One region of the Peribacillus phoenicis genome, then DNA from elsewhere that is predicted to be linked to it. Evidence: riboswitches for the same ligand, from Rfam matches in the RefSeq annotation. Region 1 holds a riboswitch; the other holds the start of a gene.
What was found. Region 1 has a riboswitch for S-adenosylmethionine ahead of mtnW (2,3-diketo-5-methylthiopentyl-1-phosphate enolase). Riboswitches for the same ligand answer to the same signal wherever they lie in the genome.
Positions count from the first base shown of each region.

Region 1 (14,851 bases):
GCTACAACATAGGCTTGGTTCTCGATGGCACGGCTAATCAATAAGGCTCTCCAGTGATCGAGTCTCGGCTTTGGCCATTCAGCCGTAACGAATAGAACTTCGGCGCCTTTAGCGGTATGGGCTCGCTGCCATTCAGGGAAACGGATGTCATAACAAATGAAACCAGCACATATTTTTTCATCAAGAGTAAATAAACCATCCTTTTCTCCTGGCTTCAGGAAATGATGTTCATCCATTAACTGAAATAAGTGAAGCTTATCATATTCTTTTATGAGATTTCCCTGTTTATCGATGATGATCATGGTGTTATAGATTCCCTTGCTCGTTTTTTTCGCAATGGAACCGCCTACGATGTGAATCTCGTGTTTCCTTGCCTGTGTTTTAAGAAATTCAATCGTTTTTTCGGCCTCTTGATCTGCAATCTCATTTAACCTGCTTAAGTCGTATCCGGTTGTCCAAAGCTCTGGTAAAATGACGATATCGGGTTCCGACCGTGCTGCTTTTTCCAACCATTGTTCCGCAACCTGAAAATTGATATCCGGTTGCCCGAATGCTATATCCATTTGAATACAAGCTATTTTCCACTTCATCGTTTAAAACCCCCATATGTAAAAAATGCTTTACAAGACTATGATAAACATATATCATTTGTGACTAGAATTTCAAGAAATTTCAGAGAAGGTGTATAAATGGTGCAATTCGAAAAATCCAGACAGCTTCAGGACCTGCCTAAGCAGTTTTTTGCCTCACTAGTCGCAAAAGTCAATGCCATCACGGAGCAAGGACATGATGTCATAAATTTAGGTCAGGGAAACCCTGATCAGCCAACACCAGACCATATCGTGAAAAGCTTGCAGTCTGCCGCTGAAAAAACGATTAATCATAAATATTCGCCATTCCGGGGGCATCAATATTTAAAAGATGCTGCTGCCGTCTTTTATGAACGTGAATACGGTGTCAAGCTGGATCCGAAAAGTGAAGTGGCGATTCTCTTCGGGGGAAAGGCAGGTCTTGTCGAACTGCCGCAGTGTTTATTGAATCCGGGTGATACGATTCTTGTTCCGGATCCCGGCTATCCGGATTATCTTTCCGGTGTTGTTTTAGCCCAGGCAAAGACCGAGTTCATGCCCTTGACAGAAGAAAATGATTTTCTTCCAAAATACAGTGACATACATAAAGAAGTACTTGATAAAGCGAAAATGATGTTCTTGAACTATCCGAACAATCCCACAGGTGCTTCTGCAACTGAAAGTTTCTTTGATGAGACCGTCTCTTTTGCAAAAGAGCATTCAATTTGTGTGGTCCACGACTTCGCTTATGGAGCGATAGGATTCGACGGTAAAAAACCGGTAAGCTTTCTCCAGTCAGAGGGAGCGAAGGAAATAGGAATAGAAATATACACACTATCGAAAACATACAATATGGCAGGGTGGAGAGTCGGCTTCGCAGTGGGGAATAAGAGTGTCATAGAAGCTCTTGAACTATTACAAGACCATCTTTATGTGAGTCTATTCCCGGCGATACAAGAAGCTGCGGCAAGCGCTTTGCTTGACTCGCAGAGCTGTGTAGAGCAGTTAGTGCAGATGTACGAGGGCCGAAGGAATGTTTTCATTGAGGGATTGAGGGCAATCGGCTGGGATGTCAAAGCTCCTGCGGCATCATTTTTTGCCTGGCTCAAAGTACCTAAAGGTTTTACGTCCGAGCGTTTTGCAGACTATTTATTAACGCATGCCCACGTTGCTGTTGCCGCAGGAAATGGATTCGGTGAATTTGGCGAAGGATACGTCAGGGTAGGGCTGCTGACTTCGGAAGATCGGCTGAAAGAGGCTGTGGAACGGATAAGTAGATTAAAATTATTTTAACCACAATGATATATCCGATTAATTCACCCTTAAATAGTTAAAACTTATTGACAAAGTAGGGATTACCTGTCAGAATACAAAATAAATTCTTAATCTTTCGATACTTGGATGCAAATTTATATATCAGCGTTTTCTTATTTTGAGCAGGTGGAGGGACTAGCCCTATGAAGCCCAGCAACCGACCGTAATTCCATTGTAAAATGGGGCGGAATTCTTCGCCGGATTTTTCTTGAAATCCACAAGGCACGGTGCTAATTCTTGCAGCCAATGGCTGGGAGATAAGAAGATGGCTTTTTAAAGCCTCTTCTTTATGAAGGGGCTTTTGCCATTTTGAGACCAGTTCAGGTTAATGACATCCAGAGTTTACTAACGTGATATAGGAGTGATCAAATGAGCGAGTTAGTCGCTACTTATTTAATTCATGATTCTAAGGGGAATCATGAGAAAAAAGCAGAGAGCATTGCCTTGGGATTGACTGTCGGAACATGGACGGACCTGCCCCATTTGGTCCAGAAACAACTGGAAAAACATAAGGGACGCGTCGTATCGGTGACACCACTTTCTGAAGAAGAGAGGGCAAACAGCTACTTTAATCGTAAAGTATACCGTTCGCTTATTAAAATTGCCTATCCGGCAAGGAATTTCACCAATGATTTACCTGCAATCCTCACGACGGTCTTCGGCAAACTTTCATTGGATGGAGAAATAAAACTTATCGACTTGGATTTTGTCGGTGATATTCAAAAAGCCTTTCCAGGGCCGGAATTTGGCATTGAAGGCATTAGGGAAAAGGTTGGCGTTTATAACCGGCCCCTGGTGATGAGCATCTTTAAAGGTGTATTAGGAAGAGACCTAACATTCCATAATGAGCAACTGAGGCAACAAGCATTAGGAGGTGTCGATCTAGTTAAAGATGATGAGATCCTCTTCGACCAGGACCTGACTCCATTTTTCGATAGAATAAAAACGGGAAAAAGAATATTGAATGAAGTTTATGAAACCACTGGCCACCGAACTTTATATGCTGTCAATCTATCAGGGAAAACATTTGAATTATTGGATAAAGCAGAGCAAGCGGCTGATGCAGGGGCAGATGCCTTGTTGTTCAACGTTCATACATATGGTTTGGATGTATTGCAGGCCTTGAGTGAACATGATCGTATCAAGCTGCCGATCATGGCGCACCCCGCATATAGCGGGGCATTGGCAGCTTCATCATTTTATGGGGTCGGCTATCCATTATTGCTTGGTAAATTAGTAAGGTTATCAGGTGCGGATTTATCCTTGTTCCCATCCCCTTATGGAAGTGTCGCACTTGAAAAAAAGGAAACCTTGGCGATTGCTGAAGCTCTGACAAAAGATGAACTTTCATGGAAAAAAGCTTTCCCTGTTCCTTCTGCTGGCATTCATCCGGGCATGGTTCCGGACCTAATCAAGGATTTTGGAATCGATAGTGTGATTAATGCCGGAGGTGGAATTCACGGGCATCCTGATGGAGCAGAGGGCGGGGCAAAGGCTTTCCGTTCTGCTGTAGAAGCCGTACTGGCAGGAAAGGACCTATCTGAATCGGCGCTTGAGAATGAAACACTAAAAAAAGCTCTTGTGTTATGGGGAGGCCTATAAGAAATAATGAAACCGATCATCTTTTGTGATTTTGACGGAACGATCACCAACACGGATAATATCATTTCCATCATGAAGAAATTTGCGCCTCCGGAATGGGAAGCGTTGAAAGACGGTGTCCTTCAGCAAAAAATCAGTATATCTTCAGGAGTAGGGGATATGTTTTCCCTGCTTGATAGCGGCTTGAAGGATGACATCATCCAATATGTAAGAAAGACGGCCGGCATTCGTCCAGGGTTTTATGAATTCGTTGAGTATACGAAACAAGCCAACATCCCTTTATATATCGTAAGCGGGGGCATGGATTTTTTCATTGCACCGCTTTTAAATGATATCTTGCCAACAGGGTCCGTTTATTGCAACCATGCATTTTTTGATAAGGAAAAGATTTATATTGAGTGGCCACATGCTTGTGATGATCAATGTAATAATGATTGCGGTTGCTGCAAGCCATCCATTATGAGGGAAATTACGGGTGCGGAAGATTTTAAATTCGTTATTGGAGATTCGGTAACGGATTTTGAAGCTGCAAAACAGGCCGATTTTGTCATAGCCCGTGACATATTGCTTGAAAAATGCGATAGGGAAGGGATTCCACATCAAGGATTTGAAACGTTTTTTGATGTAATTGATATTTTAAAGCAGCAGAAGGTGGTTAAAGCGTGAACAATCATTCTAAAGAATGGCAGGAGCTGGCAGACATTAAAGCTGAACTGGCCGAAAGGGATTGGTTTATGGGAACTAGCGGGAACTTGTCTATTCGGGAGCCCAAAAGCCCTTTCTTTTATATTACGGCAAGCGGTAAGGATAAAAGGAAGCAATCGGATTCGGACTTTTTACTGGTGGATTTAAATGGAAAGCCAGTTGAAGAAACGAACCTAAGACCATCGGCCGAAACTTTACTTCATACAGTCATTTACCGGAAAACGAATGCGAACTGTGTACTCCATGTCCATACAGTTGAAAATAATGTGATATCCGAATTGTACGGAGATGAAGGCCAAGTTTCTTTTCGTAATCATGAAATCATTAAAGCAACCGGTCGGTGGGATGAAGATTCGGAACTTCGGATTCCAATCATATATAATCATGCTGACATTCCGCTGTTATCAGATAAGTTCGAGCCACATGTCGAAGAAGACTCTGGCGCCGTGCTGATCCGCAATCATGGTATTACGGTTTGGGGTAAAAGCGGACTCGAAGCAAAGAGAATACTTGAAGCTTGCGAATTTTTATTTCAATATCAACTGTTGCTTAATCAACAAAAGGCGTTTGCGGGTTCTTTAAGATAAACACTCATAGAGGAGGAATGAATGATGGCGACGATCAGATTCCATGAAACAAACGAGGTTATTGAAAACGGTGAACAGGTAAAAGGATTTTTAGAAACACAAGGGGTTATTTATGAGCAGTGGGACATTTCTAAATTACCGGCCCATCTCGTGGAAAAATACGATCTAACAGATGCTGACAAGGAGGAAATCCTAGTAGCATTCCAATCAGAGATAGCGGAAATCTCCGAAAGAAGAGGCTATAAAGCGCATGATATCATCACATTATCCGATGCGAATCCGAACTTGGATCAAATGCTTGAAAACTTTAAGCAGGAACATCACCATGAAGATGATGAAGTGCGTTTCATAGCAGGCGGAACGAGTATCTTTGCCATCGAAGGCAAGGATAAACAGTGGTTTGATGTGCGCCTTAATCCAGGTGATCTTATTAGTGTTCCAGAATCAACAAGACATTATTTTACGCTTGCAGAAGATAGGAAAACTGTTGCTGTCCGCATTTTCGTTACAGCGGCAGGATGGGTGCCGATTTACGAAAAAGACGAAGTTCAAGCATGAATCAATGTTGAAAAACCAGCTTAAGGGCTTGGTTCAATTTGTCGACAAAAGGGAAGTCGGAATGGTCTCATCCCTAACCAGGATTTTAAAAAACAAGACCAGATTATCCTTAATAGTTTTATACTCTAATCCTCATTGGATTGAAGAAATTTGCGACACTCCTGCCGAATAACTGGCTAGCCGAGACACCACAGGCGCTTGCGCCGAAGAGGCTTGGCAGACAGTCGGCGGAAAGGGAGCGGATTTCTGAAATCGACTGGACATTATTAAATAAAAAACTGCAGTCGAACTCGCTTTTCTTCGAGTTTATCTTCATTCTGAAACAAGCCATCCGGCTTGTTTCATTTTGCAGTCAAAAGCGTTCGGAATGGTCTCATCTCGAACCATGATTTTAAAACAAGACCAGATTATCCTTAATGGTTTTTTCCTCTAATCTTCATTGGATTGAAGAAATTTGCGACACTCCTGCCGAATAACTGGCTAGCCGAGACACCATAGGAGCTTGCGCCGATGAGGCGTGTCAGACAGTCGGCGGAAAGAGAGCAGATTTCTGAAATCAACTGAACTTTTTAAATAAAACACTGTAGGCAAACTGAGTTTTCATAGAGTTTGCCTACAGTCTGTAACCACGAAGATGGACTCCGTGATTTCAGTTTGGCAACAAAATGGTGTTCGGAGTCCGAATAGTGAGATGAAGGTCAAAAAATCTCGCGAACGCTCGAATATAGTACTCCGGTCTTAATAGTTTTATACTCTAATCCTCATTGGATTGAAGAAATTTGCGACACTCCTGCCGAATAACTGGCTAGCCGAGACCCCACAGACGCTTGCGTCGAGGAGGCTCGGCAGACAGTCGGCGGAAAGGGAGCTGATTTCTGAAATCGACTGGACGTTTTTAAATAAAAAACCCCAGTCGAACTCGCTTTTCTTCGACTTTGTCTATGTCTGAAACCAGCTTACGGGCTGTTTTTTTTTGTGAATCCGGCAAGTGCTTTAGTAAGATAAGTATGATAAAATTTAACCGAATCGAATTTAACCGGATCATAGGAGCAGATAAGAATGAAAACAACCGAAGTGTACATATTGGGCGGCTTTCTCGGCAGCGGGAAAACGACGCTTCTTCGAAATATATTAAAGCAGGAAAGTGACGCGGGCAGAAAAGTGGCCGTGCTTTTAAATGAGCTCGGCAGTGTATCGGTTGACAGCGGACTCATTGGTGATGGGGTGCCTCTGAAGGAGTTGTTTGACGGGTGCATCTGCTGCACAATTCAAGATAAACTGGAGGTTCAGCTTCATGAATTGCTAACCGAAAATGACCTGGATGCGGTTTATATTGAAACGACGGGCGCTGCTCATCCAGTTGAAGTATTGGACGGCATCATGTCACCGATTTTCGCCAAAAGGCTGGAGTATAAAGGGATTATCACTGTGGTCGATTTATTAAGGTGGCGCGATCGCGAGGAACTGTCTCCGCAGCTTCGACAGCTGCTTGCCGAGCAAATCCACCATGCCGATTTCATATTATTGAATAAAGCGGATTTAGTAAGTGAGATGGAGGCCGCACAGCTGATATATACGATACAGGCGCTGAATAGGGATGCTGTATGTTTATTGACGGAGTATGCGGACGTTTCCTTGAAATCATTGCAAGGGATGCAAAGAAATCGGCAAAATGGCCATCAAAAGCTTGATGTACATGACCATTTGCATTTAACTGCAATCGTTCATACATTTGAAGGTGCCGTGGCACAAACCGACTTTGAAGAGTGGCTTAGGTCCCTGCCGGAAACGGTATATAGAATGAAAGGATACATTTCCTTTACACATTCACAATACCCCCATTTATTTCAATACTCCTACGGAATGCCGATGTATATGAATGAAATGATGAAAATGCCATTGAATATCGTCATAATCGGGGAAAAGTTGGATAAGGAAATGTTGATCGGTCAGTTGCAAGCTTTGGAAGCGAGAGCGGCCCGATAAACGTTTACCGCCCATAAAAGAAGGGAAACATATAAGAAGACTTTCTTATCAAGGAGGCGGTATTAATGCCATGGAATAAGAACGATTACCCAAATTCGATGAAGAATCTAGATAAAGATGTAAGGGAAAAGGCTATAGAAATCGCGAATGCATTATTGGATGAAGGATATGAGGATGGAAAAGCCATTCCAATTGCCATAGACCGGGCTAAGATGTCGGTGGGAAAAGATTGAAAAAATGGTCAGACCCATATGTGGGTCTGACCATTTTTATTCTTGCATTCCAAAGGCGGCAAATGTCTTTTCGTCTTCTATTAATCCGCACGCAGCACATTGCACCCGAACTTCAGGACCATTATATGCTAGATGGAACGGCTGAAGGGAATCGTTCGAATATTGTTCAACAATCTCACCGGATTGCGGATCCTTTTTAACGGGGGTTGCTACTTGCTGAATGAGATTGAAGCGAGATTTATTTGTCCGGCAATTCGGACAGCGGTATACTTGAGACACTGTACTCACTCCTTTTTTTGAATTTTAAAAAGCGTGATCGTATTATTAAGATAGTCTTTACGAACTTGATCAATAATATGTATGAATTAGTAATGGATGGAAGGGATACTATGAAAGAAAATATCAGGCAAGAAGAATTACTGGTGGCTTATTTAAGCATATGGAACAATCGTAAGGTGACCGATGGAGGTGGAAGGGAAGTTTTGTCGGAACTCATCCGCCGTGAGCTTTTGGATGAAAATGCCCATCCCCGTGCCCGAAAACCAGTATTGGAGAAATTTTACCTCTGCATTAAACGCGTGATGGAATCTACGCTTGCAGAAGATAGGAAAAATGCGATCGTCATGCTCTATATCACTGAATTGGAAAGATTATGATTTCCGAGTGTGATACGGATGCTTGTAAGCAAATATTCTTATCCGCTTCATACTTTTTTCACAAATCATTGTTAAAATTTTTAAAAAATAGATATTTAATGAATAAGGAGCTTAAAATATGAAGTGGGGCATTGGGCTTTTTCTTGCCATCGTACTGCTTACTGGGTGTAATAGCGGTAATGCATTTACTAAAATCAATAAAAGTGAACCTTTCCTGGCAACTGTCAATATCAAGGATACTTCTCTGACTTTTATAGATGAAAACTATCATCCATTTGCAAAATGGGATATTTCAGAACCATTTACCGGAGCCCTGCTCCTGGCAGACAAAGATACTATCCTGCTTTATGGAAAAGAGATGAAAAAAGTCCAAGTTTACTCATTATCAGCAGGAAAACTGATAAACAGTTGGGAAATTGGGAAAGGAATCGTCAATATGCAGTTGTTACGTGATGGAAAAAGCATCGTGGCGGTCAATCAAGCGAATCATTCCATTTATTTTTTAAATGCTGATGGGGAGGAACAGGATATTGTCAAGGTTGGTAAAAGCCCCTTGACCGTTCTTCAAGGAGAGCAAGCGAATCGTTTGTATGTTATTAATTTTGGTGATACCAAATGTTCAGTTATAAATCTTGAAACGAAAAAGGTCGATTTCGAATTTCCCGTACATAGTTCCAGCACTGGCACATTATTAAGGGAAGAAAAGGATGAAATATGGATCGGAGGACACGGTGATGGGGACCAAGTGGAAGAAGATCTATATATTTATTCGGCAAAAACAGGAGAGTTGAAGAAGAAGCTGAAGGCCCCCACCATGCCGATAAAGTTCCTGGAGAATGCTGAAGGCATATTTGTCCTTAGTCATGGTACAAGCTCCTTATATAAATTGAATGATCAATATGAGGAAGTGAAAAGCAAAGTGGTCGGCGTCAACCCCTTTGAAATGGCGAACTTCAATGAAGATGTGGTCGTGGCGGGATATGATAGTGATGAAGTGTATGTAATGGATGCTGAAACAGTCGATGTTAAAAAAACGATAAAAGTCGGCGAAGGTCCGTTCCAATTGATGTTGAGGGAGTAGATGACATGCATGCTTACACCATTTTAGTCGTGGATGATGAAGAAGATATGCGAAATCTAGTTGAAATGTATTTGCTGAACTCAGGTTATCGATGCCTTCAAGCTGCGAATGGAAGAGAAGCTATAAGGATGGTTGAAACAGAGGAAGTGGATTTAATCCTATTGGATATCATGATGCCAGGTATGGACGGTTTCTCCGTTTGTGAAGAAATTCGTGAAAATTGGGAGATCCCTGTGATCTTTGTCAGTGCGAAAGGTGAAGAATGGGATAAGGTGAAAGGGCTGAAGCTTGGCGGCGACGATTATATCGTCAAGCCGTTCAATCCAGGAGAATTGGTCGCAAGAGTGGAAGCTGTATTGCGAAGGACAGGGAAATTATCATTGAATGAAGAGAATCAAAACCATGTCCGATTCGGTAAAATTAGCTTGAACTTACAATCCAGAACGGTTTTGGTTGAAGGGAAGGCAATCAATTTAACCTTGAAAGAATTCGAATTGCTGTTATTTCTCATGCGGCATAAAAGCCAGGCACTCAGCCGTGAACAACTGCTTGAAAATGTATGGAGCGGGGAATATGGAGGATCTTTACGTACCGTGGATACCCATATCAAAACGTTACGAATGAAATTAAGAGCGGCCGATTACATTCAAACCGTCTGGGGAATCGGTTATAAGATAGAGGAAAAGAAATGATCAATAAATGGCGAACCCTCTCATTTAAATTATGGCTCACCATCATCACCGCCATCATCCTTTCCGTACTGTTCGCTTACTCACTTTCTCAATATTATTATAAAAATCTATATGTGGAGAAGCTAAAAACAGATTTAGTCAATGAAGCGTCATTGCTAGGGGCGGATTATACCGGCGGTGAAATCAGTGATGACTTTAAGGAAAAAGTTGAATGGTTTAACAGTAAGAATGACAGCGAGGTCTTTGTCGTCAACAATCCCAGGGAATTGAGTGCCTGTCTGCCTTTTGAAATCAATTATGATACCCTTATTTCTGAAGAAGAACGGCAAATGCTTTTAGATGGGAAAGCCGTTGAAAAAGAGGGATATGAGAAAAGGTTTGAAAAGAACATTGTAGCGGCGATCATACCCCTGATTGACGAAGATCGCCTCGAAGGTATCATCTATACATATATTCCAGTAGATTCCATTACGGTCTTACTTAAGGAATTTGCTGCAAAATGGTTGGCAGCGGTCCTATTATTCTTGATAGTCGCGATATTTTTTACTACAAAATGGTTGAAAAGGCTAATCAGTCCGATTAAGGAAATAGAGACTGCAGCCCATCGTGTTTCAGAGGGGAATTATGACATACAGGTCCATGTAAGGAGCCATGATGAAATAGGTAAATTGGCAATAGCCTTTAATGATATGGCCAATTCCATCCATTTGGAAGAAGAAAGAAAAAAAGAATTTCTAGAAAATGTAGCACACGAGCTCAGAACCCCGCTTAGTTACGTAAAGGGATACACACAGGCCATATTGGATGGTGTCGTGAAAAATGATGAAGAACAACGGAAACACCTTCATCTCATTTCAAGGGAGGCACTTAGGCTGCAGCGGCTTGTGGGAGATCTGATGGACTTAACAAAAATGGATAGTGATCCATTCTTGTTAAATAAAATCCCGATTGCCTTTGCCCAATTCATTGAAGACGTACTTGTGAAATATGAACCGATAATAAAAGAAAAGCAATTGGACTTGCAGCTGGATCTGGATCCAGATCCGATTATTTTTGGGGATGAAGGAAGGATGGAACAGATCCTGCATAACATTTTTGATAATGCCATTCAGTACACTGATCCTGGAGGGTCGATCCATATTACCCTAATTCAGCATAAAGATGATTGCGAACTGCTGATTACTGACACGGGTAACGGGATCCCGGAAGCGGATCTGCCACATATCATGAATCGTTTTTACCGAGTGAACAAAGCACGAAGCCGTTTTGATGGCGGTTCAGGGCTTGGACTGTCCATTGTCAAAAAATTGGTGGAATTGCAAAATGGTAAAATCGAAATAGAAAGCAAGGAAAAAAGGGGAACAAAAGTCAGGGTCATCCTACCGGTTATAAAAGAAGAATGGAATTCATAAAAAGGGGATACGTTCAAAAATGAAAAAAATCGTGTTATTTTGCATGACGTTAATTTTTTTGGCCGGATGCGGCAAGGAAGAGGAAATTCCGAAAATGTTAAATGTCGATTTAGCTGTCGATCCAATTCAGGGTAAAGTGAATGAGCCTGTGAAATTTCAGGCAAAAGTGACTTATGGGGACGAAGTTGTGACAGATGCAGATGATGTCAGTTTTGAAATTTGGCTTGCGAATAGCGATGACCATGACAAAATTGCAGTAAAACATAAAAGAAACGGCATATATGAATTGGAAAAGACTTTTGATGAAGAAGGAACCTATTATGTATACGCCCATGTAACGGCAAGGGATATGCACAACATGCCAAAGAAAGAATTCGTCATAGGGAAACCAAGCACTCCTGAACAAAATGGTGGGAAAAAGGAAATGGACGAAATGGATGATGAAGAAATAAAATGATGAAGAAATGAAATGATGAATGACTATCAAAACCAAAACAATTCGGGAGTGAATCCGGATTGTTTTTTTATTTGAAAAATGGTCAAGGCAATAGGGTAGAAATAATCAGGACAAAAGACGGCGTGTTGAAGTTGAATCGAAAAATTTGTAACATAAAAGTAAAGAAAGTCATATTATGTTGGTTAAATACGATATGTCAACAAAAAGTTATTAGTATTCAATGGAAATGGTTCTATGTAACTACCATTGACAAGTAAGGGCTGGAAAAATATGAGTATATATACCACTAAAAGAAACATAGATAGGTAAAGGATTCTTGCAAGCTTTCTCTGAAACTAGGATAATAATATTTTCTCTTTCGTATCCTGTTAAATTCGATGGAAATTGATGGTGCATTTATTACAAAAAGTGCATGTTATGATAATTCCAGAAGCAAAGCACAACACAAAACGAACATCACAGGAGGAAATACGAATGAAAAAGAAAATGTTTATGTCAGCAGCAGCGGCTGCAGCTATTATATTCACAGGAGTAGGAGCTAACCAAGCTGAAGCAGCCAACTGTGATACTGTTAAACAAGTAACTTACAAATCTATGAATAAAGAGGATATGCAAAAAGTCCTTGACCAATACCTAGCTAAATACAATATCACTTTACCTGCAGCGCAGGCACAACAAAAACCGGTTCAAAAACCAGTTCAAACACCAGGTCAAGAAGCTGGAGCAGCGAACCAAGCAAAACCTGAAGCAAAACCTGAAGCTGAAGCAAAACCTGAAGCACCGGAAGTGACACCTGATAAATCAACTGATGAAAAACAAGAGACAAGCTCTGAATTAAGTGCTTTTGAACAAGAAGTTGTTAAATTAACTAATGCAGAACGTGAAAAACAAGGTTTGTCAGCTCTTAAAATCGACACTGAGTTGAGCAAAGTTGCACGTATCAAGTCTCAGGACATGAAAGATAAAAACTACTTTGATCACAATAGCCCAACTTACGGCTCACCATTCGATATGATGAAACAATTCGGAATCAGCTATAAAACAGCTGGCGAAAACATCGCACAAGGTCAACAAACACCTGAAGAAGTGGTACAAGCTTGGATGAATAGCCAAGGACACCGTGAAAACATCATGAATTCTAGCTTTACTCATATTGGAGTAGGTTACGTAGAATCTGGTAACTACTGGACTCAACAATTCATCGGAAAATAATAGATTAATAGAAAAGTGCATCCCATTTACATGGGGTGCGCTTTTTTTTGCGAGAATAGATCATTCCATTCCATGGAAAAAATCAATGGTGACATCGATTGGTTCTCTATAATGTACCCAAATCTAAAAAGAATTGAACCAAGAAATAAATGGAACCGCACCTTAACATCAGTGAGGTCCCGGTGAAACCGCTTAAATCTCGGATACATCGATTTCTGAATACTGTGTATTGAAACTTTTTTGAAGACGTATTTCCAATGTTGATTCTTTATATTGGGCCGATGCCCCTTTTTTCTTTACAGGTGCGGGGAGTGTTATGACATGCCGATCTGACTCTTCAGGAATCCCCTCGATGATGGATTGGTTAGATGTATGGTAAAGTTTCATTTTCTTTAGCCAAGATTCATCGTCTATTGGAATTCTTACGAAGACATATAAGTGGGTTTCAAATACTTCAGCATGTAATGGATGTTCAGATCTGGCATTTTCTTTTTGTGAGCCGCCATCATTTTGGTTCATCATACCTTGCATATTGTCAGGGATCACTTGTGAAAATACCTTTTCAATGAACGATTGAACGTCACTTTGCTGCATATTTTTCATGAATTCCTTTTGGTTCGGGTTATTCTTAAAAGAAAAAAGTGAATTCCAGGGAAACATATTGAATTCCTCTCTCCTGCTTTTGGTCTGACAGGTTTATTTGTTATATTTTATGCAGCTAAAGCCCAGAGGTTCTTTTTTATAATTACTAAATTATAGAAAATGGAATAAACTTATGTATAATTAAGTAAAATCCATTAGATAAAGAGGGTAAGCCTGTGGATGAAAAAGTAGCTTTTATTACTGGTGGAGCAACGGGTATCGGCAAAAGGATGGCATTTTCACTCGCGGATAATGGAATGTCCATTATCATTACTTATCGAAAAAGTAAAAAGGCAGCTTTAGCATTAGTGGATGAATTACAGGAAATGTATCATGTTAAGGCAATTGCGATTCAAGGTGACTCGTCAAGTGAGGAAGATTGCCGGAATATTTTGCAAAAGATTTTGGAGGCATTTGGCCATGTTGATATATTCATTCATAACGCAGGGCCATATATGCATGATCGTAAACCCATGACTGAATATGGCAGCGATGAATGGAAGTACATCATGGACGGGAATTTAAATGGTTTTTTCTTTTTTGCGAAGGAACTTATTCCACAAATGCGCAGTAGAAACTGGGGTAGAGTCATTACATTAGGGTTTGAACGGTGTGAAACTGCACCAGGTTGGATCTATCGTTCTGCTTTTGCCGCTGCAAAGAGCGGCTTGACTTCCTTGACAAGAACTTTAGCTGCTGAAGAAGCTACACATGGAATCACCGTGAATATGGTTTGTCCTGGTGATATCATAGGGGATTGGAAAGAGGAGGAAATTAGGGTCGCGAGAGCAGAAAAGGATGATACGGTTCCAGTTGGCAGACCGGGTACGGGGGAAGATATAGCGAGGGTCATCACGTTCCTTTGTGATGAAAAATCAGATTTCATTACCGGGAGCATCATACCGGTAACAGGCGGTAAGGATGTTCTTGGGAAAATATATAAAGCCTAGTGGTTTAGAATTTGAATTCAGAATGAAAAAAAGTGAGGCCGGTGTAATCCAGCCCCACTTTTTTTACGCCATTTTTTTATATTTCACTTGCTGTATGAACCGTAAGCGAGCCGCCAAGCCTATAGCTCCGAGAGCCAAGCCGGTTATTAAGCCGATCCAATACCCAAAGGCTCCCATATCGGTATACTTTGCAAA
Region 1 covers NZ_JBDFMF010000001.1:2,849,825-2,864,675, reverse strand. Annotated here, with positions in the region: gene ABC374_RS13995 (carbon-nitrogen family hydrolase) at 1-590, opposite strand, end outside; gene ABC374_RS13990 (pyridoxal phosphate-dependent aminotransferase) at 690-1,862, shown strand; SAM riboswitch class I at 1,994-2,147, shown strand; gene mtnW (2,3-diketo-5-methylthiopentyl-1-phosphate enolase) at 2,253-3,485, shown strand; gene ABC374_RS13980 (2-hydroxy-3-keto-5-methylthiopentenyl-1-phosphate phosphatase) at 3,492-4,151, shown strand; gene ABC374_RS13975 (methylthioribulose 1-phosphate dehydratase) at 4,148-4,777, shown strand; gene ABC374_RS13970 (cupin domain-containing protein) at 4,802-5,335, shown strand; gene ABC374_RS13965 (CobW family GTP-binding protein) at 6,395-7,321, shown strand; partial or broken gene ABC374_RS13960 (DUF2188 domain-containing protein) at 7,387-7,533, shown strand; gene ABC374_RS13955 (DNA alkylation repair protein) at 7,591-7,833, opposite strand; gene ABC374_RS13950 (hypothetical protein) at 7,944-8,210, shown strand; gene ABC374_RS13945 (YncE family protein) at 8,329-9,291, shown strand; gene ABC374_RS13940 (response regulator transcription factor) at 9,297-9,983, shown strand; gene ABC374_RS13935 (sensor histidine kinase) at 9,980-11,395, shown strand; gene ABC374_RS13930 (FixH family protein) at 11,415-11,852, shown strand; gene ABC374_RS13925 (CAP domain-containing protein) at 12,327-13,064, shown strand; gene ABC374_RS13920 (Hsp20/alpha crystallin family protein) at 13,257-13,724, opposite strand; gene ABC374_RS13915 (SDR family oxidoreductase) at 13,883-14,656, shown strand; gene ABC374_RS13910 (MATE family efflux transporter) at 14,720-14,851, opposite strand, start outside.

Region 2 (14,851 bases), 1.9 Mb from region 1:
GGACTGCTGTTGGCTGTTAAACGAATTTTGCTGTTCCATCATTGCTACCTCCTTAAGTGTTCTTTAAACGAGCTTAATTTTCCCTTCTGGATTTTTTTTATTCTTGATTCTAAATATCTGAAAAGTGAATTAAATGGTAAAATAATCTTGTGCATCTATTTTCCAAAATGATTTGGAGGGGAATGCAGATGGAAAGAATATTGAAAAATCTATTCCTTTTTTTATCAAAGAACAAAGGCATGACAAAGGCAGCGAAAAAATACGGGCTGCGGTTTGGGGCATCTCGTTTCGTGGCAGGAGAATCCTTGGATATGGCATGTGAAGTGATTGCAGATCTTAACCGGAAAGGGCTTGCCGTTACCATTGATTATTTAGGTGAATTCATTGAAGATGAACAAGAAGCAGGGAAGATGGCAGATGAGTGCATTGAAGCAATCCGCATGATTGGCAGAAATGAACTGGATTCACAGTTATCCCTGAAGCTGACCTCGATGGGCTTGGATGTGTCCGAACGAGTCGTAATGAATAACATGCGGAGGATCTTGGATGAAGCTAAGGCCCATCAGGTTTTCGTGACGCTTGATATGGAAGATTTTCCGCGCTGTCAGCCGACTTTGGATGTATTCAAAAATCTAAAGTCTGAATATAATGAATTGGGGACTGTCATCCAAGCTTATCTGTATCGGACTGAGAAGGATATTGAGGAGCTGGATGCATACCATCCGAATCTAAGGCTTGTTAAAGGGGCTTATAAAGAACCAAGTGAAGTGGCTTTTCCCGAGAAAAAAGATGTGGATGAGAATTTCAAGAAAATCATCAACAAGCATATGCAAAATGGCAATTACACAGCCGTTGCCACGCATGATGACAAAATCATTGATTATACGAGGGAATTGGTCAAAGATCAGGGAATTCCCCGGGATCGATTTGAATTCCAAATGTTATATGGTATCCGCAATGAAAAGCAGCTCGAACTTGCTAAAGAAGGATATAAGGTAAGGGTGTATGTTCCTTATGGTACGGATTGGTATGGATACTTCATGCGCCGCCTTGCGGAGAGACCGGCCAATATTGCTTTCGTTTTAAAAGGCCTATTCAAGAAATAGGAAGCGAGAGCCGCCCCGGATAAGGGACGGCTGCTCAAATTAAGAAGGATTATCTTTTGAACTGATTGTTCTGGCTGTTCACTTTATTGATTCCGTGTTGACGTTCAGCGCCAGGGCCGGCGTTGCCTTTAACGCTTGCTGCGCTTACGGCTGCTTTAGAAGGATTATCTTTACGCTTCATTATATAAGTCACCTCCACCCCGGTTATTTTTTACTGAACGGAGGAGAAATAACCAAAGGAACTCGGAGAAAAAAATATTTTTTTCCTGTTTAATCATTGCGGAATTTCCAAATATATTCTATATTAGTAATAAGAAAAAATATTCAAAATTTTTTTGAATTAAAAATGAATGAGCATTCATTCAATAAATTGCGTAAGGGGGATATGAACTTGGTTCGACAAATACGAAAGGCTGCTGTTCTAGGGTCAGGAGTTATGGGATCAGGGATTGCTGCACACCTTGCTAACATCGGCATTCCGACTTTATTATTGGATATTGTACCTCGTGAACTCACTGAGGATGAAAAGAAAAAGGGACTGACATTAGATAATAAACAAGTGCGTAACCGCATCAGCCAAACAGCGATTACGAAACTTTTAAAACAGAAACCAGCTCCGCTTTCAGCTAAGGGAAACATTGCGTTGATCGAGGCAGGAAACCTGGAAGATGATATAAGTCGTTTAAAGGATGTCGATTGGATCATCGAAGTGGTCGTTGAGAAGCTTGAGGTTAAGCAAAGTGTGTTTGCCCAGGTTGATCAGCATCGTAAACCAGGAAGCATCGTTTCATCGAATACCTCCGGAATTTCAATTGAAGCGATGGCAGAAGGCCGTTCGGAGGACTTTCAAAAGCACTTCCTGGGAACCCACTTCTTCAATCCGCCGCGTTATCTTAAGTTGTTGGAGCTCATCCCGACTGAAGCAACTTCACCAGAAGTGCTCGAATACATGAAACGATTCGGCGAAGATGTACTGGGAAAAGGGGTCGTCGAAGCCAAGGATACCCCTAACTTTATCGCAAACCGCATTGGAACTTATGGTTTATTGGTCACTCTGCGGGAAATGCAAAAAGGCGGATACAGTGTTGGTGAGGTCGATTCGGTTACAGGTCCGTTGATTGGAAGGGCAACTAGCGCGACTTTCCGGACACTTGATGTGGTTGGATTGGATACCTTTGCACATGTTGCCAGAAACGTATATGACCAGGTGGATGGAGAAGAAAAAGAAGTTTTCAAAATACCCGATTTCATGAATGAAATGCTTAAGAATGGGTGGCTTGGAAGCAAGTCAGGCCAAGGATTTTTCTTGAAAAAAGGAAAGGAAATCCTTGAACTGAATCCCGAAACCCTTGAATATGATGCACGAAAAAGATTAAAAACGCCTTCCATCGAAATGGCTAAACAGGCCAAGGGCTTGGAAAATAAAATGAAAGCGCTTGTTTATAGCGAAGACCGTGCCGGCCAATTACTTTGGAATGTTCTGAATCCGGCGCTTGTGTATTCTGCCCAGCTGCTTGGGGAGATTGCGGATGATATCGTGGCGATCGATCAAGCGATGAAATGGGGCTTCGGATGGTCCACAGGCCCTTTTGAAACATGGGATGCGATAGGGGTAGAAAAATCGGTAGCCCGAATGGAAGCGGAAGGCATCACCGTTCCGCAATGGGTGAAGGATATGCTCGCTAAAGGCATCACTTCTTTCTATAAAGAAGAAAATGGCATAGTTCACTATTATGATAATGGTGAATATAAGGAACTTGTTGCAAATCCTAAAGTGATCAATCTTAAAGCGATCAAGAAGCAAAAAGGCGTAATCAAGAAAAACAGTGGTGCAAGCTTGATAGATATCGGCGATGGAGTGGCTCTTCTTGAATTCACTTCACCGAATAATGCAATCGGTCTGGATATCATCCAAATGATCAATGCGGCGGTCGACGAAGCGGAAGCGAATTTTAAAGGCTTGGTCATCGGAAACCAAGGAAAGAATTTCTGTGTAGGCGCTAATATTGCAATGATGCTGATGGAAGCGCAGGATGACAATATTTTTGAACTCGATATGGTCATCAGCCAATTCCAAAAGGCGATGCTTAAAATCAAGTACAGTGCAGTTCCTGTAGTGGTTGCCCCGTTTAATATGACACTTGGCGGGGGTGCTGAAGTGTCCCTTCCGGCAGCGCGCATTCAGGCAACGACTGAAACGTATATGGGACTAGTGGAAGCTGGTGTAGGTTTGATCCCAGGCGGCGGCGGGACTAAAGAACTTTATGTGAAGACGTTGAGGAATATGCCGAAGGGCGTCGACTTCGACTTACAGAAAGTGGCCAACCGAGTATTTGAAACGGTCGCCATGGCAAAAGTTTCAACCTCCGCCGAGGAAGCTAGAGGGAATAATTTCCTTAATTCAGCGGACGGAATAAGCGTGAATGCGGATCATCAGCTATATGATGCGAAACAGGCGGTACTTTCCATGCATGAACAAGGTTATACCGCTCCTGCCCGCACAAAGATCCCTGTCGTAGGTGAAACGGGATATGCCGCACTTCTTTTAGGGGCGGAATCCATGCGCCTTTCAGGATTCTTATCAGAACATGACCTTGTCATAGCCAAAGAGCTTGCATACGTCCTGGCAGGGGGGAAACTCCCATTTGGCACGGAAGTAGATGAACAGTATATCTTGAACCTAGAAAAACAGGCATTCCTAAAACTGATTTCGACTCCGAAATCCCAGGCTAGGATGCAGCATATGCTTGTTAAAGGCAAACCACTCCGTAATTGAAATAGACGAAGAAATGGCCAAAACAAAGATTAATAGATCGATAGCTTAAAAATGAGTAAGGGGGATCCTCATGAAAGAAGCGGTAATAGTAGCTGGAGCAAGGACTCCGGTAGGAAGAGCGAAAAAAGGTTCTCTTGCCAGTGTACGTCCTGATGATTTAGGGGCTCTTGTTGTAAAGGAAACGTTAAAGCGTGCAGGGAATTATGAAGGCACCATCGATGACCTGATTATCGGTTGTGCAATGCCTGAAGCGGAGCAAGGATTGAACATGGCTCGTAACATTGGGGCATTGGCAGGATTGCCTTATACAGTACCGGCCATAACGATTAATCGTTACTGTTCAAGCGGGCTGCAAAGCATCGCTTATGGAGCGGAAAGGATCATGCTCGGCCAAAGTGATACTGTCATTGCAGGCGGAGCGGAATCCATGAGCCTTTTGCCAATGATGGGCCATGTAACTCGTCCGAACGCGAGACTTGCGGAAACGGCACCGGAATATTATATGGGTATGGGCCACACTGCTGAAGCCGTTGCAAAAAAATACGGCATTTCCCGTGAAGATCAAGATGCATTTTCTGTTCGTAGTCATCAAAAGGCGGCGAAGGCCATTGCAGAAGGAAAGTTTTCGGATGAGATCGTACCGGTTGACGTAACCCTTCGTTCAGTGGGACCAGATCTTAAGTTAAAGGAAAAATCATTTAAATTTACACAGGATGAGGGCGTTCGTCCTGGCACCACTGCTGAAGTGCTAAAAAAACTAAGACCTGCATTCTCTGTTACAGGATCCGTAACAGCAGGGAATTCATCACAAACGAGTGATGGTGCAGCCGCGGTCATGGTCATGGATGGGGAAAAGGCCTCTTCATTAGGGATGAAACCGATAGGTAAGTTCCGTTCCTTTGCTGTAGCAGGAGTACCGCCTGAAATCATGGGTATCGGACCGATTGCAGCCATTCCTAAAGCTTTGAAGCTAGCGGGTCTTGAGTTATCGGATATTGGTTTATTTGAATTGAATGAAGCCTTTGCTTCCCAATCCATTCAAATCATTCGTGAGCTCGGTTTGGATGAAGAGATTGTCAATGTAAATGGCGGAGCCATTGCCTTAGGCCATCCACTAGGATGTTCGGGGGCAAAATTGACATTAAGCCTGCTACATGAAATGAAGCGCAGAAACCAACAGTTCGGAGTCGTGACAATGTGTATCGGCGGCGGAATGGGTGCTGCTGGAGTATTTGAATTATTGGCGTAATCCTACCCCTCCCGGAAGCTGTCATGCTTCCGGCGGGTTTACTATCTTAAATAATTAGGAGGAAATAACATGTCCAATCAAACTACAGATAACCTCATTAAAGGCGGAGCCTTTTTAGTAGAAGATATTACGTATGATCAAGTGTTTACACCGGAAGATTATTCTGATGAGCATAAAATGATCGCCAAAACTGCCGAGGATTTCGTAGTGAATGAAATTCTGCCGCAGGTTGAACATTTGGAAAACCATGAATTTGACCGTTCCGTTAAATTACTGAAGCATGCAGGTGAAATCGGTTTACTTGGTGCTGACGTTCCTGAGGAATACAGTGGATTGGGTCTTGATAAAATCAGTTCGGCATTGATTACAGAAAAAATGGCACTTTCAGGCGGCTTTGGAATTACGCATGGTGCACATGTAGGTATCGGATCTTTGCCGATCGTATTATTCGGGAATGAAGAACAAAAGAAAAAATATCTCCCTTTACTGGCAACGGGTGAGAAGATTGCTGCGTATGCCTTAACGGAACCAAGCTCAGGTTCAGATGCCTTGGGAGCAAAAACGACAGCGAAATTGAATGCCGAAGGAACACACTATATTCTAAATGGGGAAAAACAATGGATTACAAATGCAGGTTTTGCAGATGTCTTCTGTGTATACGCCAAAATTGACGGCGAACAATTCTCCGCTTTCATTGTTGAGCGTGATTATGATGGCGTATCAACTGGTGCTGAAGAGAAGAAAATGGGAATCAAAAGCTCATCTACACGTACATTAATCCTTGAAGATGTACATGTACCAGTCGAAAACCTTTTGGGTGTAGCCGGAAAAGGACATGTCATCGCTTTCAATATCCTGAATATCGGCCGTTATAAATTAGGCGTCGGTGCTGTCGGCGGATCTAAACGTGCCCTTGAGATTACAGCAGCTTATACGAATCAACGTCAACAGTTCAAAACGAAAATTTCCGATTTTAACTTGACGAAAGAAAAACTTGCAACAATGGCATCCAAAATTTATGCAGCAGAAAGCTCTGTATACCGTACCGTTGGCCTTTATGAACAAAGGCAAAGCAAATTGACGGATGAGCAAGTGAAAGATGGGAAATCAATGGCGGCAGCAATCGCTGAATATGCCATTGAGTGTTCATTGAATAAATTCTTCGCTTCCGAAGTGTTGGATTATGTTACGGACGAAGGCGTACAGCTTCATGGAGGCTATGGTTTCATGCAGGAGTATGAAATTGAAAAAGCATATCGTGATTCCCGGATTAACCGGATCTTTGAAGGTACAAATGAAATCAATCGATTGCTTGTCCCTGGAACTTTCCTGAAGAAAGCACTTAAAGGGGAATTGCCGCTTCTTCAAAAGGCTCAAAGCCTTCAAGAGGAATTAATGATGATGATGCCGGAAGAACCTGGCGATGAGCCATTGGCACAAGAAAAAATGCTTGTTAGAAACGCTAAGAAAATTGGGATTCTGGCAGCTGGCCTTGCTGCACAGAAATACGGCAAAACTCTTGATCAAGAACAAGAGATCCTCTCCAACATTGCTGATATCGCATCCCTTGCTTATGCAGCGGAATCCGTGGTATTGCGTACGGAAAAAGCAATAGCAGCTACAGGTCTGGAGAAGAACAAACAAAAAGTGCTTTACACTGAAATCTTCGTTCAGGAAGCTTTCAATGAAATAGAACAGCACGCAAAGGAAACGTTAATCGCAGTGGAAACAGGCGATACTCTTCGCATCATGCTTGCGTCGCTCCGCAAGCTGACAAGACATAATCCGATCAATGTCATTGCGAAAAAGCGTGAAGCTTCCGTGAAGGTAATCGAAGCTGAAAAATATGCTCTTTAGGCAATGAATCATAATCAGTAAAGGGAATGCCCGAAAAGGCATTCCCTTTATTTCCTTTGATGAAATCGTATTGGAAATTCAAAAGACAATTCGTTGTATTGCGTGATGAAAACGGGTATTCTATTGATAGGTGGTGAAATGATGGGCTTAACATTATATTGGTACCCAAAATGCGGCACATGCCGTAACGCAAAGAAGTGGCTGGATAATCATGAACTGCAATATGAAGCAATCCATATAGCGGAAAATCCGCCTTCGCGAACAGAAATAGAACAACTATATAAAAACAGCAATTTGGAGTTGAAGAAGTTTTTTAATACTAGCGGTCAAAAATATCGCGAGCTGGGCTTAAAGGATAAGCTGAAAGAAGCTTCTGAAGCAGAGATGCTTGATATATTGTCCACAGATGGCATGCTTCTGAAAAGGCCGATTGTTACGGACGGCACCAAAGTGACGGTAGGTTTCAAAGAGGAGCAATTCGAACAGGTTTGGAACTGAAAATTTCTCGAAATATTTGGTTAATTCCTTACTTAAACAAACAATCTACCTTATAATGGAATAGATAAAATAAGATGTACATATGGAGGGTTAATAATGACAACAACACCAAAAGAACTTCGTTACACTAAAGAACATGAATGGGTCAAAACGGAAGATGGAACAGTGCGCATTGGAATTACAGCTTTCGCACAGTCCGAGCTTGGGGACATCGTATTCGTTGAGCTTCCGGAAATCGGCGATGAATTGAAAGCGAACGAACCATTCGGAAGTGTTGAATCCGTTAAGACCGTTTCTGAGCTTTATGCACCTATCAGTGGCAAGGTTGTTGAAGTAAACGAAGATTTAAGTGACAACCCTGAATATGTAAATGAGTCTCCTTATGAAAAGGCATGGATGGTCGTGCTTGAACCATCTAATGGCAGTGATATTGAAAACTTGATGAGCGCTGAAGAGTATGAGAGTTTAATCAACGGTTAAAAAGAATGAGAGGGGGACTGAAAAGGCCTGCTCTCTTTTTCATTTTGTACCGTGGCAGTTGCACACATAATTCGTGAGATGGAGTGATGACATGGAGTGGGGCGAATTCGATAAAGTGATCATTGTAGAAGGCAGTTCCGATAGAAGAAAAGTTGCCTCCGTTTTAAATGAAGATGTGGAAATAAGATGTACGAATGGGACCATATCATTAACTAAGCTGGATGAATTAGTGGATGAATTGATGGACCGTGATGTTTATCTCCTTTTTGACGCAGATGAATCAGGAGAAAAGCTCCGGAAGCAGTTCCGAAGGGAAATGCCTGAAGCGAACCACCTGTATATTAATAAAATGTACAAAGAAGTGGAAAGCTCGCCCGAACATCATATCGCAACTGTGCTTTTATCTGCCAATATGAATGTGAAAATGAAATTTTTAAGTCAAAGGGTGAACGACTAATTGATGCAGGAATGGAAAGAAGAAGAGTGTAAGCTTGCTGTTGAAAATGGGGAAACCTTTTGCTTATATTTATATACCCCTTTATGCGGCACTTGTCAGGTTGCCTCCAAGATGCTGACGATATCCTTGGAGCTATTCCCGGAATTGAAGGCAGGGAAAATGAATATGAATTATGTCCAAGCAATTGCCGAATCATATGAAATCGAAAGTGTTCCTTGTTTATTGCTTTTCAAAGAAGGACAGCTGCACAAAAAAATATATGCCTTTCAATCCGTTCCTTATTTGTACGGATTGCTTAAGGAAATCAGCTAAGAAACCAATCAGAACCGTGGTTGGTTTCTTTGTTGCGGACATTTGAATGCGAGATTGAAATTAAACAAAGAATATTCTAACAATTCATTGACTGATTTATTCTAAAATGCTATATTTTGAATTAAGTAACGGCAGAATTTAATAGTTCTTATCAAGAGTGGCGGAGGGACTGGCCCGACGAAGCCCGGCAACCGGTATAAATTTATATACGGTGCTAATTCCAGCAGAGTGTTGGCTCTGGTAGATGAGGTGTATTCTAGAAACCTCTTCTTATTGAAGTGGTTTTTTTGTTTATAAAAGGCCAGGTATCATATAATTCCAACTAAATCCATAGAAAAAGGTGAAATCATATGTCAGAGAAAAAGTTGCGTTTCGAAACATTGAGTGTTCATGGCGGTCTGCAAGCTGATGAAACAGGTGCCCGTGCAGTTCCTATCTACCAAAGCAATGCATACTTGTTCAAAGACACCGACCATGCAGCGAATTTATTTGGTCTAAAGGAGAATGGTTATATATATTCACGACTTCATAATCCCACGGTCAGCGTTTTTGAGGAAAGAATGGCATTATTGGAAGGCGGTATCGGCGGATTGGCAACAGCAAGCGGAATGGCAGCCATTTCACTTTCAATCCTGAATATTGCCGCTGCTGGAGATGAGATTGTTTCAGCCTCTACATTATATGGCGGTACGTATAACCTTTTTGAAAATACTCTTCCTAAATATGGGATTAAAGTGAAGTTCGTTTCTCCCGATGACCCTGAAAATTTCAAAAGGGCGATAACGCCAAGAACTAAAGCCATTTTTGCTGAAACGATCGGAAATCCAAGTTTGAGGGTGCTTGATATTGAAGCGGTAGCGAAAATCGCCCATGATGCCGGAATACCTTTGATCATTGATAATACCTTCGCGACACCATATCTATGCAGACCAATTGATTTTGGAGCGGATATTGTCATCCATTCCGCTACAAAATGGCTTCTGGGAAATGGAACCACGCTGGGCGGTGTCATCGTGGATGGAGGGAAATTCGATTGGAACTCGCCAAATTATCCTGGCTTCACGGAGCCTGACCCAAGCTACGACAATCTGGTATACGCCGAGGCAGTTGGACCTGCTGCATTCATAACGAAAGCCCGAGTGCAGTTACTTCGTGATTTAGGCCCTGCGCTAAGTGCCCAAAGTGCATTCCAGTTTACGCTTGGGCTTGAAACACTGCATGTAAGGATGAAAGAGCATCTGTCAAACACCAAGTCTGTCATTAAATATTTAAAAAACCACCCTGCCGTGACTTGGGTTTCACATCCTGGTGATGAGGATCATCCCGATAAAGCCCTTGCGGATAAATATTTGCCTAAGGGAGCTGGATCTGTCGTGACTTTTGGAATACAAGGTAATCGCGAAGCTGGCGCAAAGCTTATCAATTCGGTGGAATTATGGTCCCATGTAGCGAATGTGGGGGATGCGAAGAGCTTGATCATCCATCCAGCAAGTACGACCCATCAACAATTGAATGAGGCGGGTCTTGCGAAAGCGGGTGTGAGTGCTGATCAAGTCCGTTTATCCATTGGGATTGAAAATGTAGACGATTTAATAGAAGATTTGGAGCAGGCAATTGAAAAAGCGACGAATATCGTCTCCTTGACATCCAAAACGGTTTAAGTAAAGTTTCTGTGTACTAGAAATAATATACATTGCGCTCCTTTTTTATCTATGATAAAATTTCACCATACTAAAGAACTTAATGATGTACAAATATTCTATATATTAGCTCTTATCAAGAGAGGTGGAGGGATGTGCCCGATGAAACCCGGCAACCGACAAGGAGATTTCCTTGGAAAGGTGCCAATTCACACAAAGTTTAATCACTTTGGAAGATGAGAGGAAGGCCTGTTTCTTCACCTGCCTTTCTGCTCATGCAGAAAGGTTTTTTCTATTTTAATGGGGGAAACCCTTTGCATGATATGAGAAACAGACTAATAATGTAGAGAAATCAACTAAGTTCATAGGTTTTATTGGATAAAAGAGGTGAGGATTAATGATTACATTGACGAAAGTCAGTAAGCTGTTCCGAACAGGAAAAGGAAACAGTGAGACGATCAAGGCTGTAAATAATGTGAATGTTGAAATAAATAAAGGCGAGATTTTCGGTATTATCGGTTACAGTGGAGCGGGGAAAAGTACTTTGATCAGAATGCTCAATGGGTTGGAAACACCTACAGAGGGATCCGTTGTGGTGGCTGAGAAGGAAATTTCAAAAATTAAAGGCGCTCAGCTCCGTAAGGCCCGTCAAGAAATCAGCATGATTTTCCAACATTTCAATCTATTATGGTCAAGGACCGTTCAGGAGAATATATCTTTCCCATTGGAAATTGCAGGAGTTTCTAAACCTGAACGAACCAAGCGTGTGAACGAATTGATCAAGTTAGTCGGACTGGAAGGCAGGGAAAAGGCCTATCCTTCACAATTAAGCGGAGGGCAAAAGCAAAGGGTGGGAATAGCCAGGGCTCTGGCAAATGACCCTAAAGTGCTGCTGTGTGATGAAGCGACTTCTGCCTTGGATCCGCAGACTACCGACTCCATACTCGAATTGCTTGTTGACATCAATCAGCGCCTGGGATTGACGATCGTCTTGATAACACATGAAATGCATGTAATACGTAAAATCTGCCATCGCGTCGCCGTGATGGAAAGCGGGCAGGTTGTTGAACAGGGTCCTGTCCTGGATGTTTTCAAGAATCCTAAAGAACAAATGACGAAGCGTTTCGTGCAACAGGTAACGGAACCGGAAGAAACGAAAGAAACGATGGACCATTTGCTCGAGCGCTATCCTGCAGGCAAAGTGATTCAATTGACCTTTGTAGGTGATCATGCAGAAAGCCCATTGATCACCAAGCTTGTACGTAACTTCGAGTTGGATGTCAATATCGTTCAAGGTAAGATATCCCAAACAAGAAGCGGTTCATATGGAACATTGTTTATCCATCTTGATGGCAAAGAGGATGAAATGCTCCGCGCAATAGAATTCATTAAAGCACAGCAGGTAGGCGTGGAGGTGATTACTCATGCTTGAAGAATTATTGCCGAATGTTGATTGGGAAGACATTATTGAAGCTACGAGGGAAACGCTTTACATGACAAGCGTCTCTGTAGTGGCAACCTTTTTTATAGGCATAATATTAGGATTGATCCTGTTCCTGACGGGGAAGGGTAATATGTGGGAAAACCGGGCAGTCAACGGGGTCATGAGTGCTGTCGTCAATATATTCCGTTCCATTCCATTTCTTATTTTGATCGTGCTGCTCATTCCTTTCACTAAAGCGCTTGTCGGTTCCATGATCGGAGAGAACGCTGCACTGCCGGCACTTATTATCGGTGCGGCACCATTTTATGCGCGTATGGTTGAAATCGGCCTTCGTGAAATCGATAAAGGTGTAATTGAAGCCGCTAAATCGATGGGGGCAAAAACGAGCACGATCATTTGGAAGGTCCTTCTTCCAGAGTCGATGCCTGCCCTTATTTCCGGGATTACGGTAACATCGATTGCATTGGTTGGATATACCGCAATGGCCGGGGTCATCGGCGCAGGCGGGCTTGGTAATCTGGCCTATTTGGACGGCTATCAAAGAAATCAAAATGACGTTACGCTTGTAGCGACGATCGTTATTCTAATTATCGTCTTCATAATTCAAATTATTGGAGATGTGATTACATCTAAATTGGACAAAAGATAAAGGGAGATGAAAAGGATGAAAAAGTTTTTAGGATTTGCATTAATTTTAGTGTTATCTATCGCTTTGGCTGCTTGTGGAAGTGAAAAGGATAAAAGCGGCAGTGATACGGAAAAAGAATCGAAGAAAATAGTTGTAGGGGCATCCAATGTTCCTCATGCTGAAATCCTTGAGGAAGCCAAGCCGCTTCTTAAAGAAAAAGGAATCGAATTGGAAATCGAAACATTCCAGGACTATGTTTTACCGAATAAGGCGTTGAATGATAAGGAATTGGATGCTAACTACTTTCAACACATTCCATATTTAGAGGGGCAAATTAAAGAAAATGGATATGACTTCGTTAATGCTGGCGGAATCCATATCGAGCCGATTGCCCTATATTCACAAAAATATAAAAGCATTGATAAACTTCCGGAAGGCGCAACAATCATTATGAGCAGCTCTGTCGCTGATCATGGACGCGCTTTATCCCTTTTGGAAAAGAATGGCCTGATCACTTTGAAAGAAGGGATCGATAAAACGACGGCTACAACGAAAGACATCGTTGAAAATAAGAAAAACCTTAAATTCGATGCCGATTATGAAGCGGCCCTGCTTCCTAAAATTTATGAGAGTGGCGAAGGCGATGCAGTCTTGATCAACTCCAACTATGCGATTGACGCCGGTTTGAATCCGCTTGAAGATTCGATTGCGATTGAAGATTCGGAATCACCATATGTGAATGTCATTGCCGTAAACAAAGGTGACGAAAATAAAGAAGCAATCAAAGCGCTTGTAGAAGTATTGCATTCTAAAGAAATTCAAGATTTCATTCTTGAAGAATACAAAGGTGCAGTTGTACCGGCGGATAAATAATTCAAGAATGGGCGACCTGATTTAATTCAGACCGCAGTTTGTAAACAAAAAGGTTTCGGAATGGTCTCATTCCGAAACCTTTTTGATTTTTATTGGATTTGAAGCAGTTAAAGCGATTTGTACTCACGATAGCCTTCTATATTTGTTGTTGAGTGCCGATAGGCAGAGATAACAACCAAAACGCTCATATTACACATAGCCATGGTTGCGGAATCTGCGTCAACAGCTACAGGTTTTCTAACTTTCTTAATCACATGTTCAATCAGAGGCTCTTAATACGAGTATCATGAGTATTTCCGGGTGTTACTATCGTTACGGTCTGCTGCCGCATAAATGAATAAGCAAGCTGGTTTGTTCGTTTAGCTTTTACATAATGCGTCGCTCATAATTTTTTCCGGACTTAGAGAAGTGAGGCACTTCATTTTGGAAACCTTAGGTGAAAGTGATTCTATCTGATTGTTTAGTCTTAGTGGATTGGAACGGAAGGTATGAGACCCCTGCGGGAAAAGCGAGTCAGGGGAGACCCCGCAGGCGCAAAAGCGCCGAGGAGGCTTCCGGACCGCCCGCGGAAAGCGAGTACCTGAAGTGGAAAGTAACGTTCAAATTTTGAAAACCTAAAAACCTAAAAAACTGTAGACAAACTCATTGATGATCCAGTTTGTTTCAGTCTGCGGCTTAATTTAATTACTTTCATGTTTAATCAGGAAAGGAAAGGGTATAGAGATAATGAAGGTAAAAAAATGATACACAAATTTGAAAGGATGGTTCACTATCAATACTCTGGATTTAAATGTAACAAGCGAAATGGAAAAGGCGATGCAGTCTTCACATGGGATTGGCTACAGTGAGTACAGTAGAAACTTAGACCTCCGTATCGAGGTTGAGAAAGAACGGGATAGGGAACATGTAAAGTGCAACAAAATGGTCCAGGACCTTCAACGCAAAATTCACGGCTAAGCATATAAAAGAGTTCTTTAAAAGATCGGCCTGTAGAGGTAAAATGGAAAGTGGTCCATAAAATAAGGGTTTCCTTATTGGATATACTTACATAATACCTGACAGTCCGATTTTTTTCTTTTTAAAGCGGAACGTTCTTACCTTGCAATAAAATTCTTTGAACATATATTAATAAGGACGAAGATTTGCCGAATAATAAGATAATTTTAACAAAAGCTAAAATAAGTATGAATATGCAGTAAACAGGCTATATCTGTTAGTATTGTAAGAATAGGACAGGTTTTTAACATGGCCGAAGTGGAAACCCCTATCTATTTAGTTGATTCCAAATTGGATTTGTTATAAAATTGGAATGAGAATAAAGTGAGAATGCTTTTACGTAAATTATAGTAATGAAAGTAATCTTTACTTTCTGGTAATAAAATTGGAATTAGTTCACGGAGGTATTATTATGTCAGCTTCTACATTAACGGTTAAAGATCTTCACGTATCAATTGAAGGCAAAGAGATTTTAAAAGGGGTAAACCTTGAAGTTAAAGGTGGAGAAATCCATGCGATCATGGGACCAAATGGA
Region 2 covers NZ_JBDFMF010000001.1:4,719,711-4,734,561, reverse strand. Annotated here, with positions in the region: gene ABC374_RS23535 (hypothetical protein) at 1-39, opposite strand, end outside; gene ABC374_RS23530 (proline dehydrogenase family protein) at 189-1,106, shown strand; gene ABC374_RS23525 (YuzL family protein) at 1,156-1,290, opposite strand; gene ABC374_RS23520 (3-hydroxyacyl-CoA dehydrogenase/enoyl-CoA hydratase family protein) at 1,498-3,882, shown strand; gene ABC374_RS23515 (acetyl-CoA C-acetyltransferase) at 3,953-5,131, shown strand; gene ABC374_RS23510 (acyl-CoA dehydrogenase family protein) at 5,201-6,988, shown strand; gene ABC374_RS23505 (arsenate reductase family protein) at 7,130-7,486, shown strand; gene gcvH (glycine cleavage system protein GcvH) at 7,583-7,966, shown strand; gene ABC374_RS23495 (toprim domain-containing protein) at 8,058-8,423, shown strand; gene ABC374_RS23490 (thioredoxin family protein) at 8,427-8,735, shown strand; SAM riboswitch class I at 8,881-8,986, shown strand; gene ABC374_RS23485 (O-acetylhomoserine aminocarboxypropyltransferase/cysteine synthase family protein) at 9,086-10,396, shown strand; SAM riboswitch class I at 10,506-10,618, shown strand; gene ABC374_RS23480 (methionine ABC transporter ATP-binding protein) at 10,773-11,807, shown strand; gene ABC374_RS23475 (methionine ABC transporter permease) at 11,800-12,468, shown strand; gene ABC374_RS23470 (MetQ/NlpA family ABC transporter substrate-binding protein) at 12,484-13,320, shown strand; gene ABC374_RS28820 (YuzK family famiily protein) at 14,125-14,277, shown strand; gene sufC (Fe-S cluster assembly ATPase SufC) at 14,729-14,851, shown strand, end outside.
Region 2: it holds a riboswitch for S-adenosylmethionine, as region 1 does, so the genes downstream of both, ABC374_RS23485 (O-acetylhomoserine aminocarboxypropyltransferase/cysteine synthase family protein) here and mtnW (2,3-diketo-5-methylthiopentyl-1-phosphate enolase) in region 1, are expected to answer to the same signal.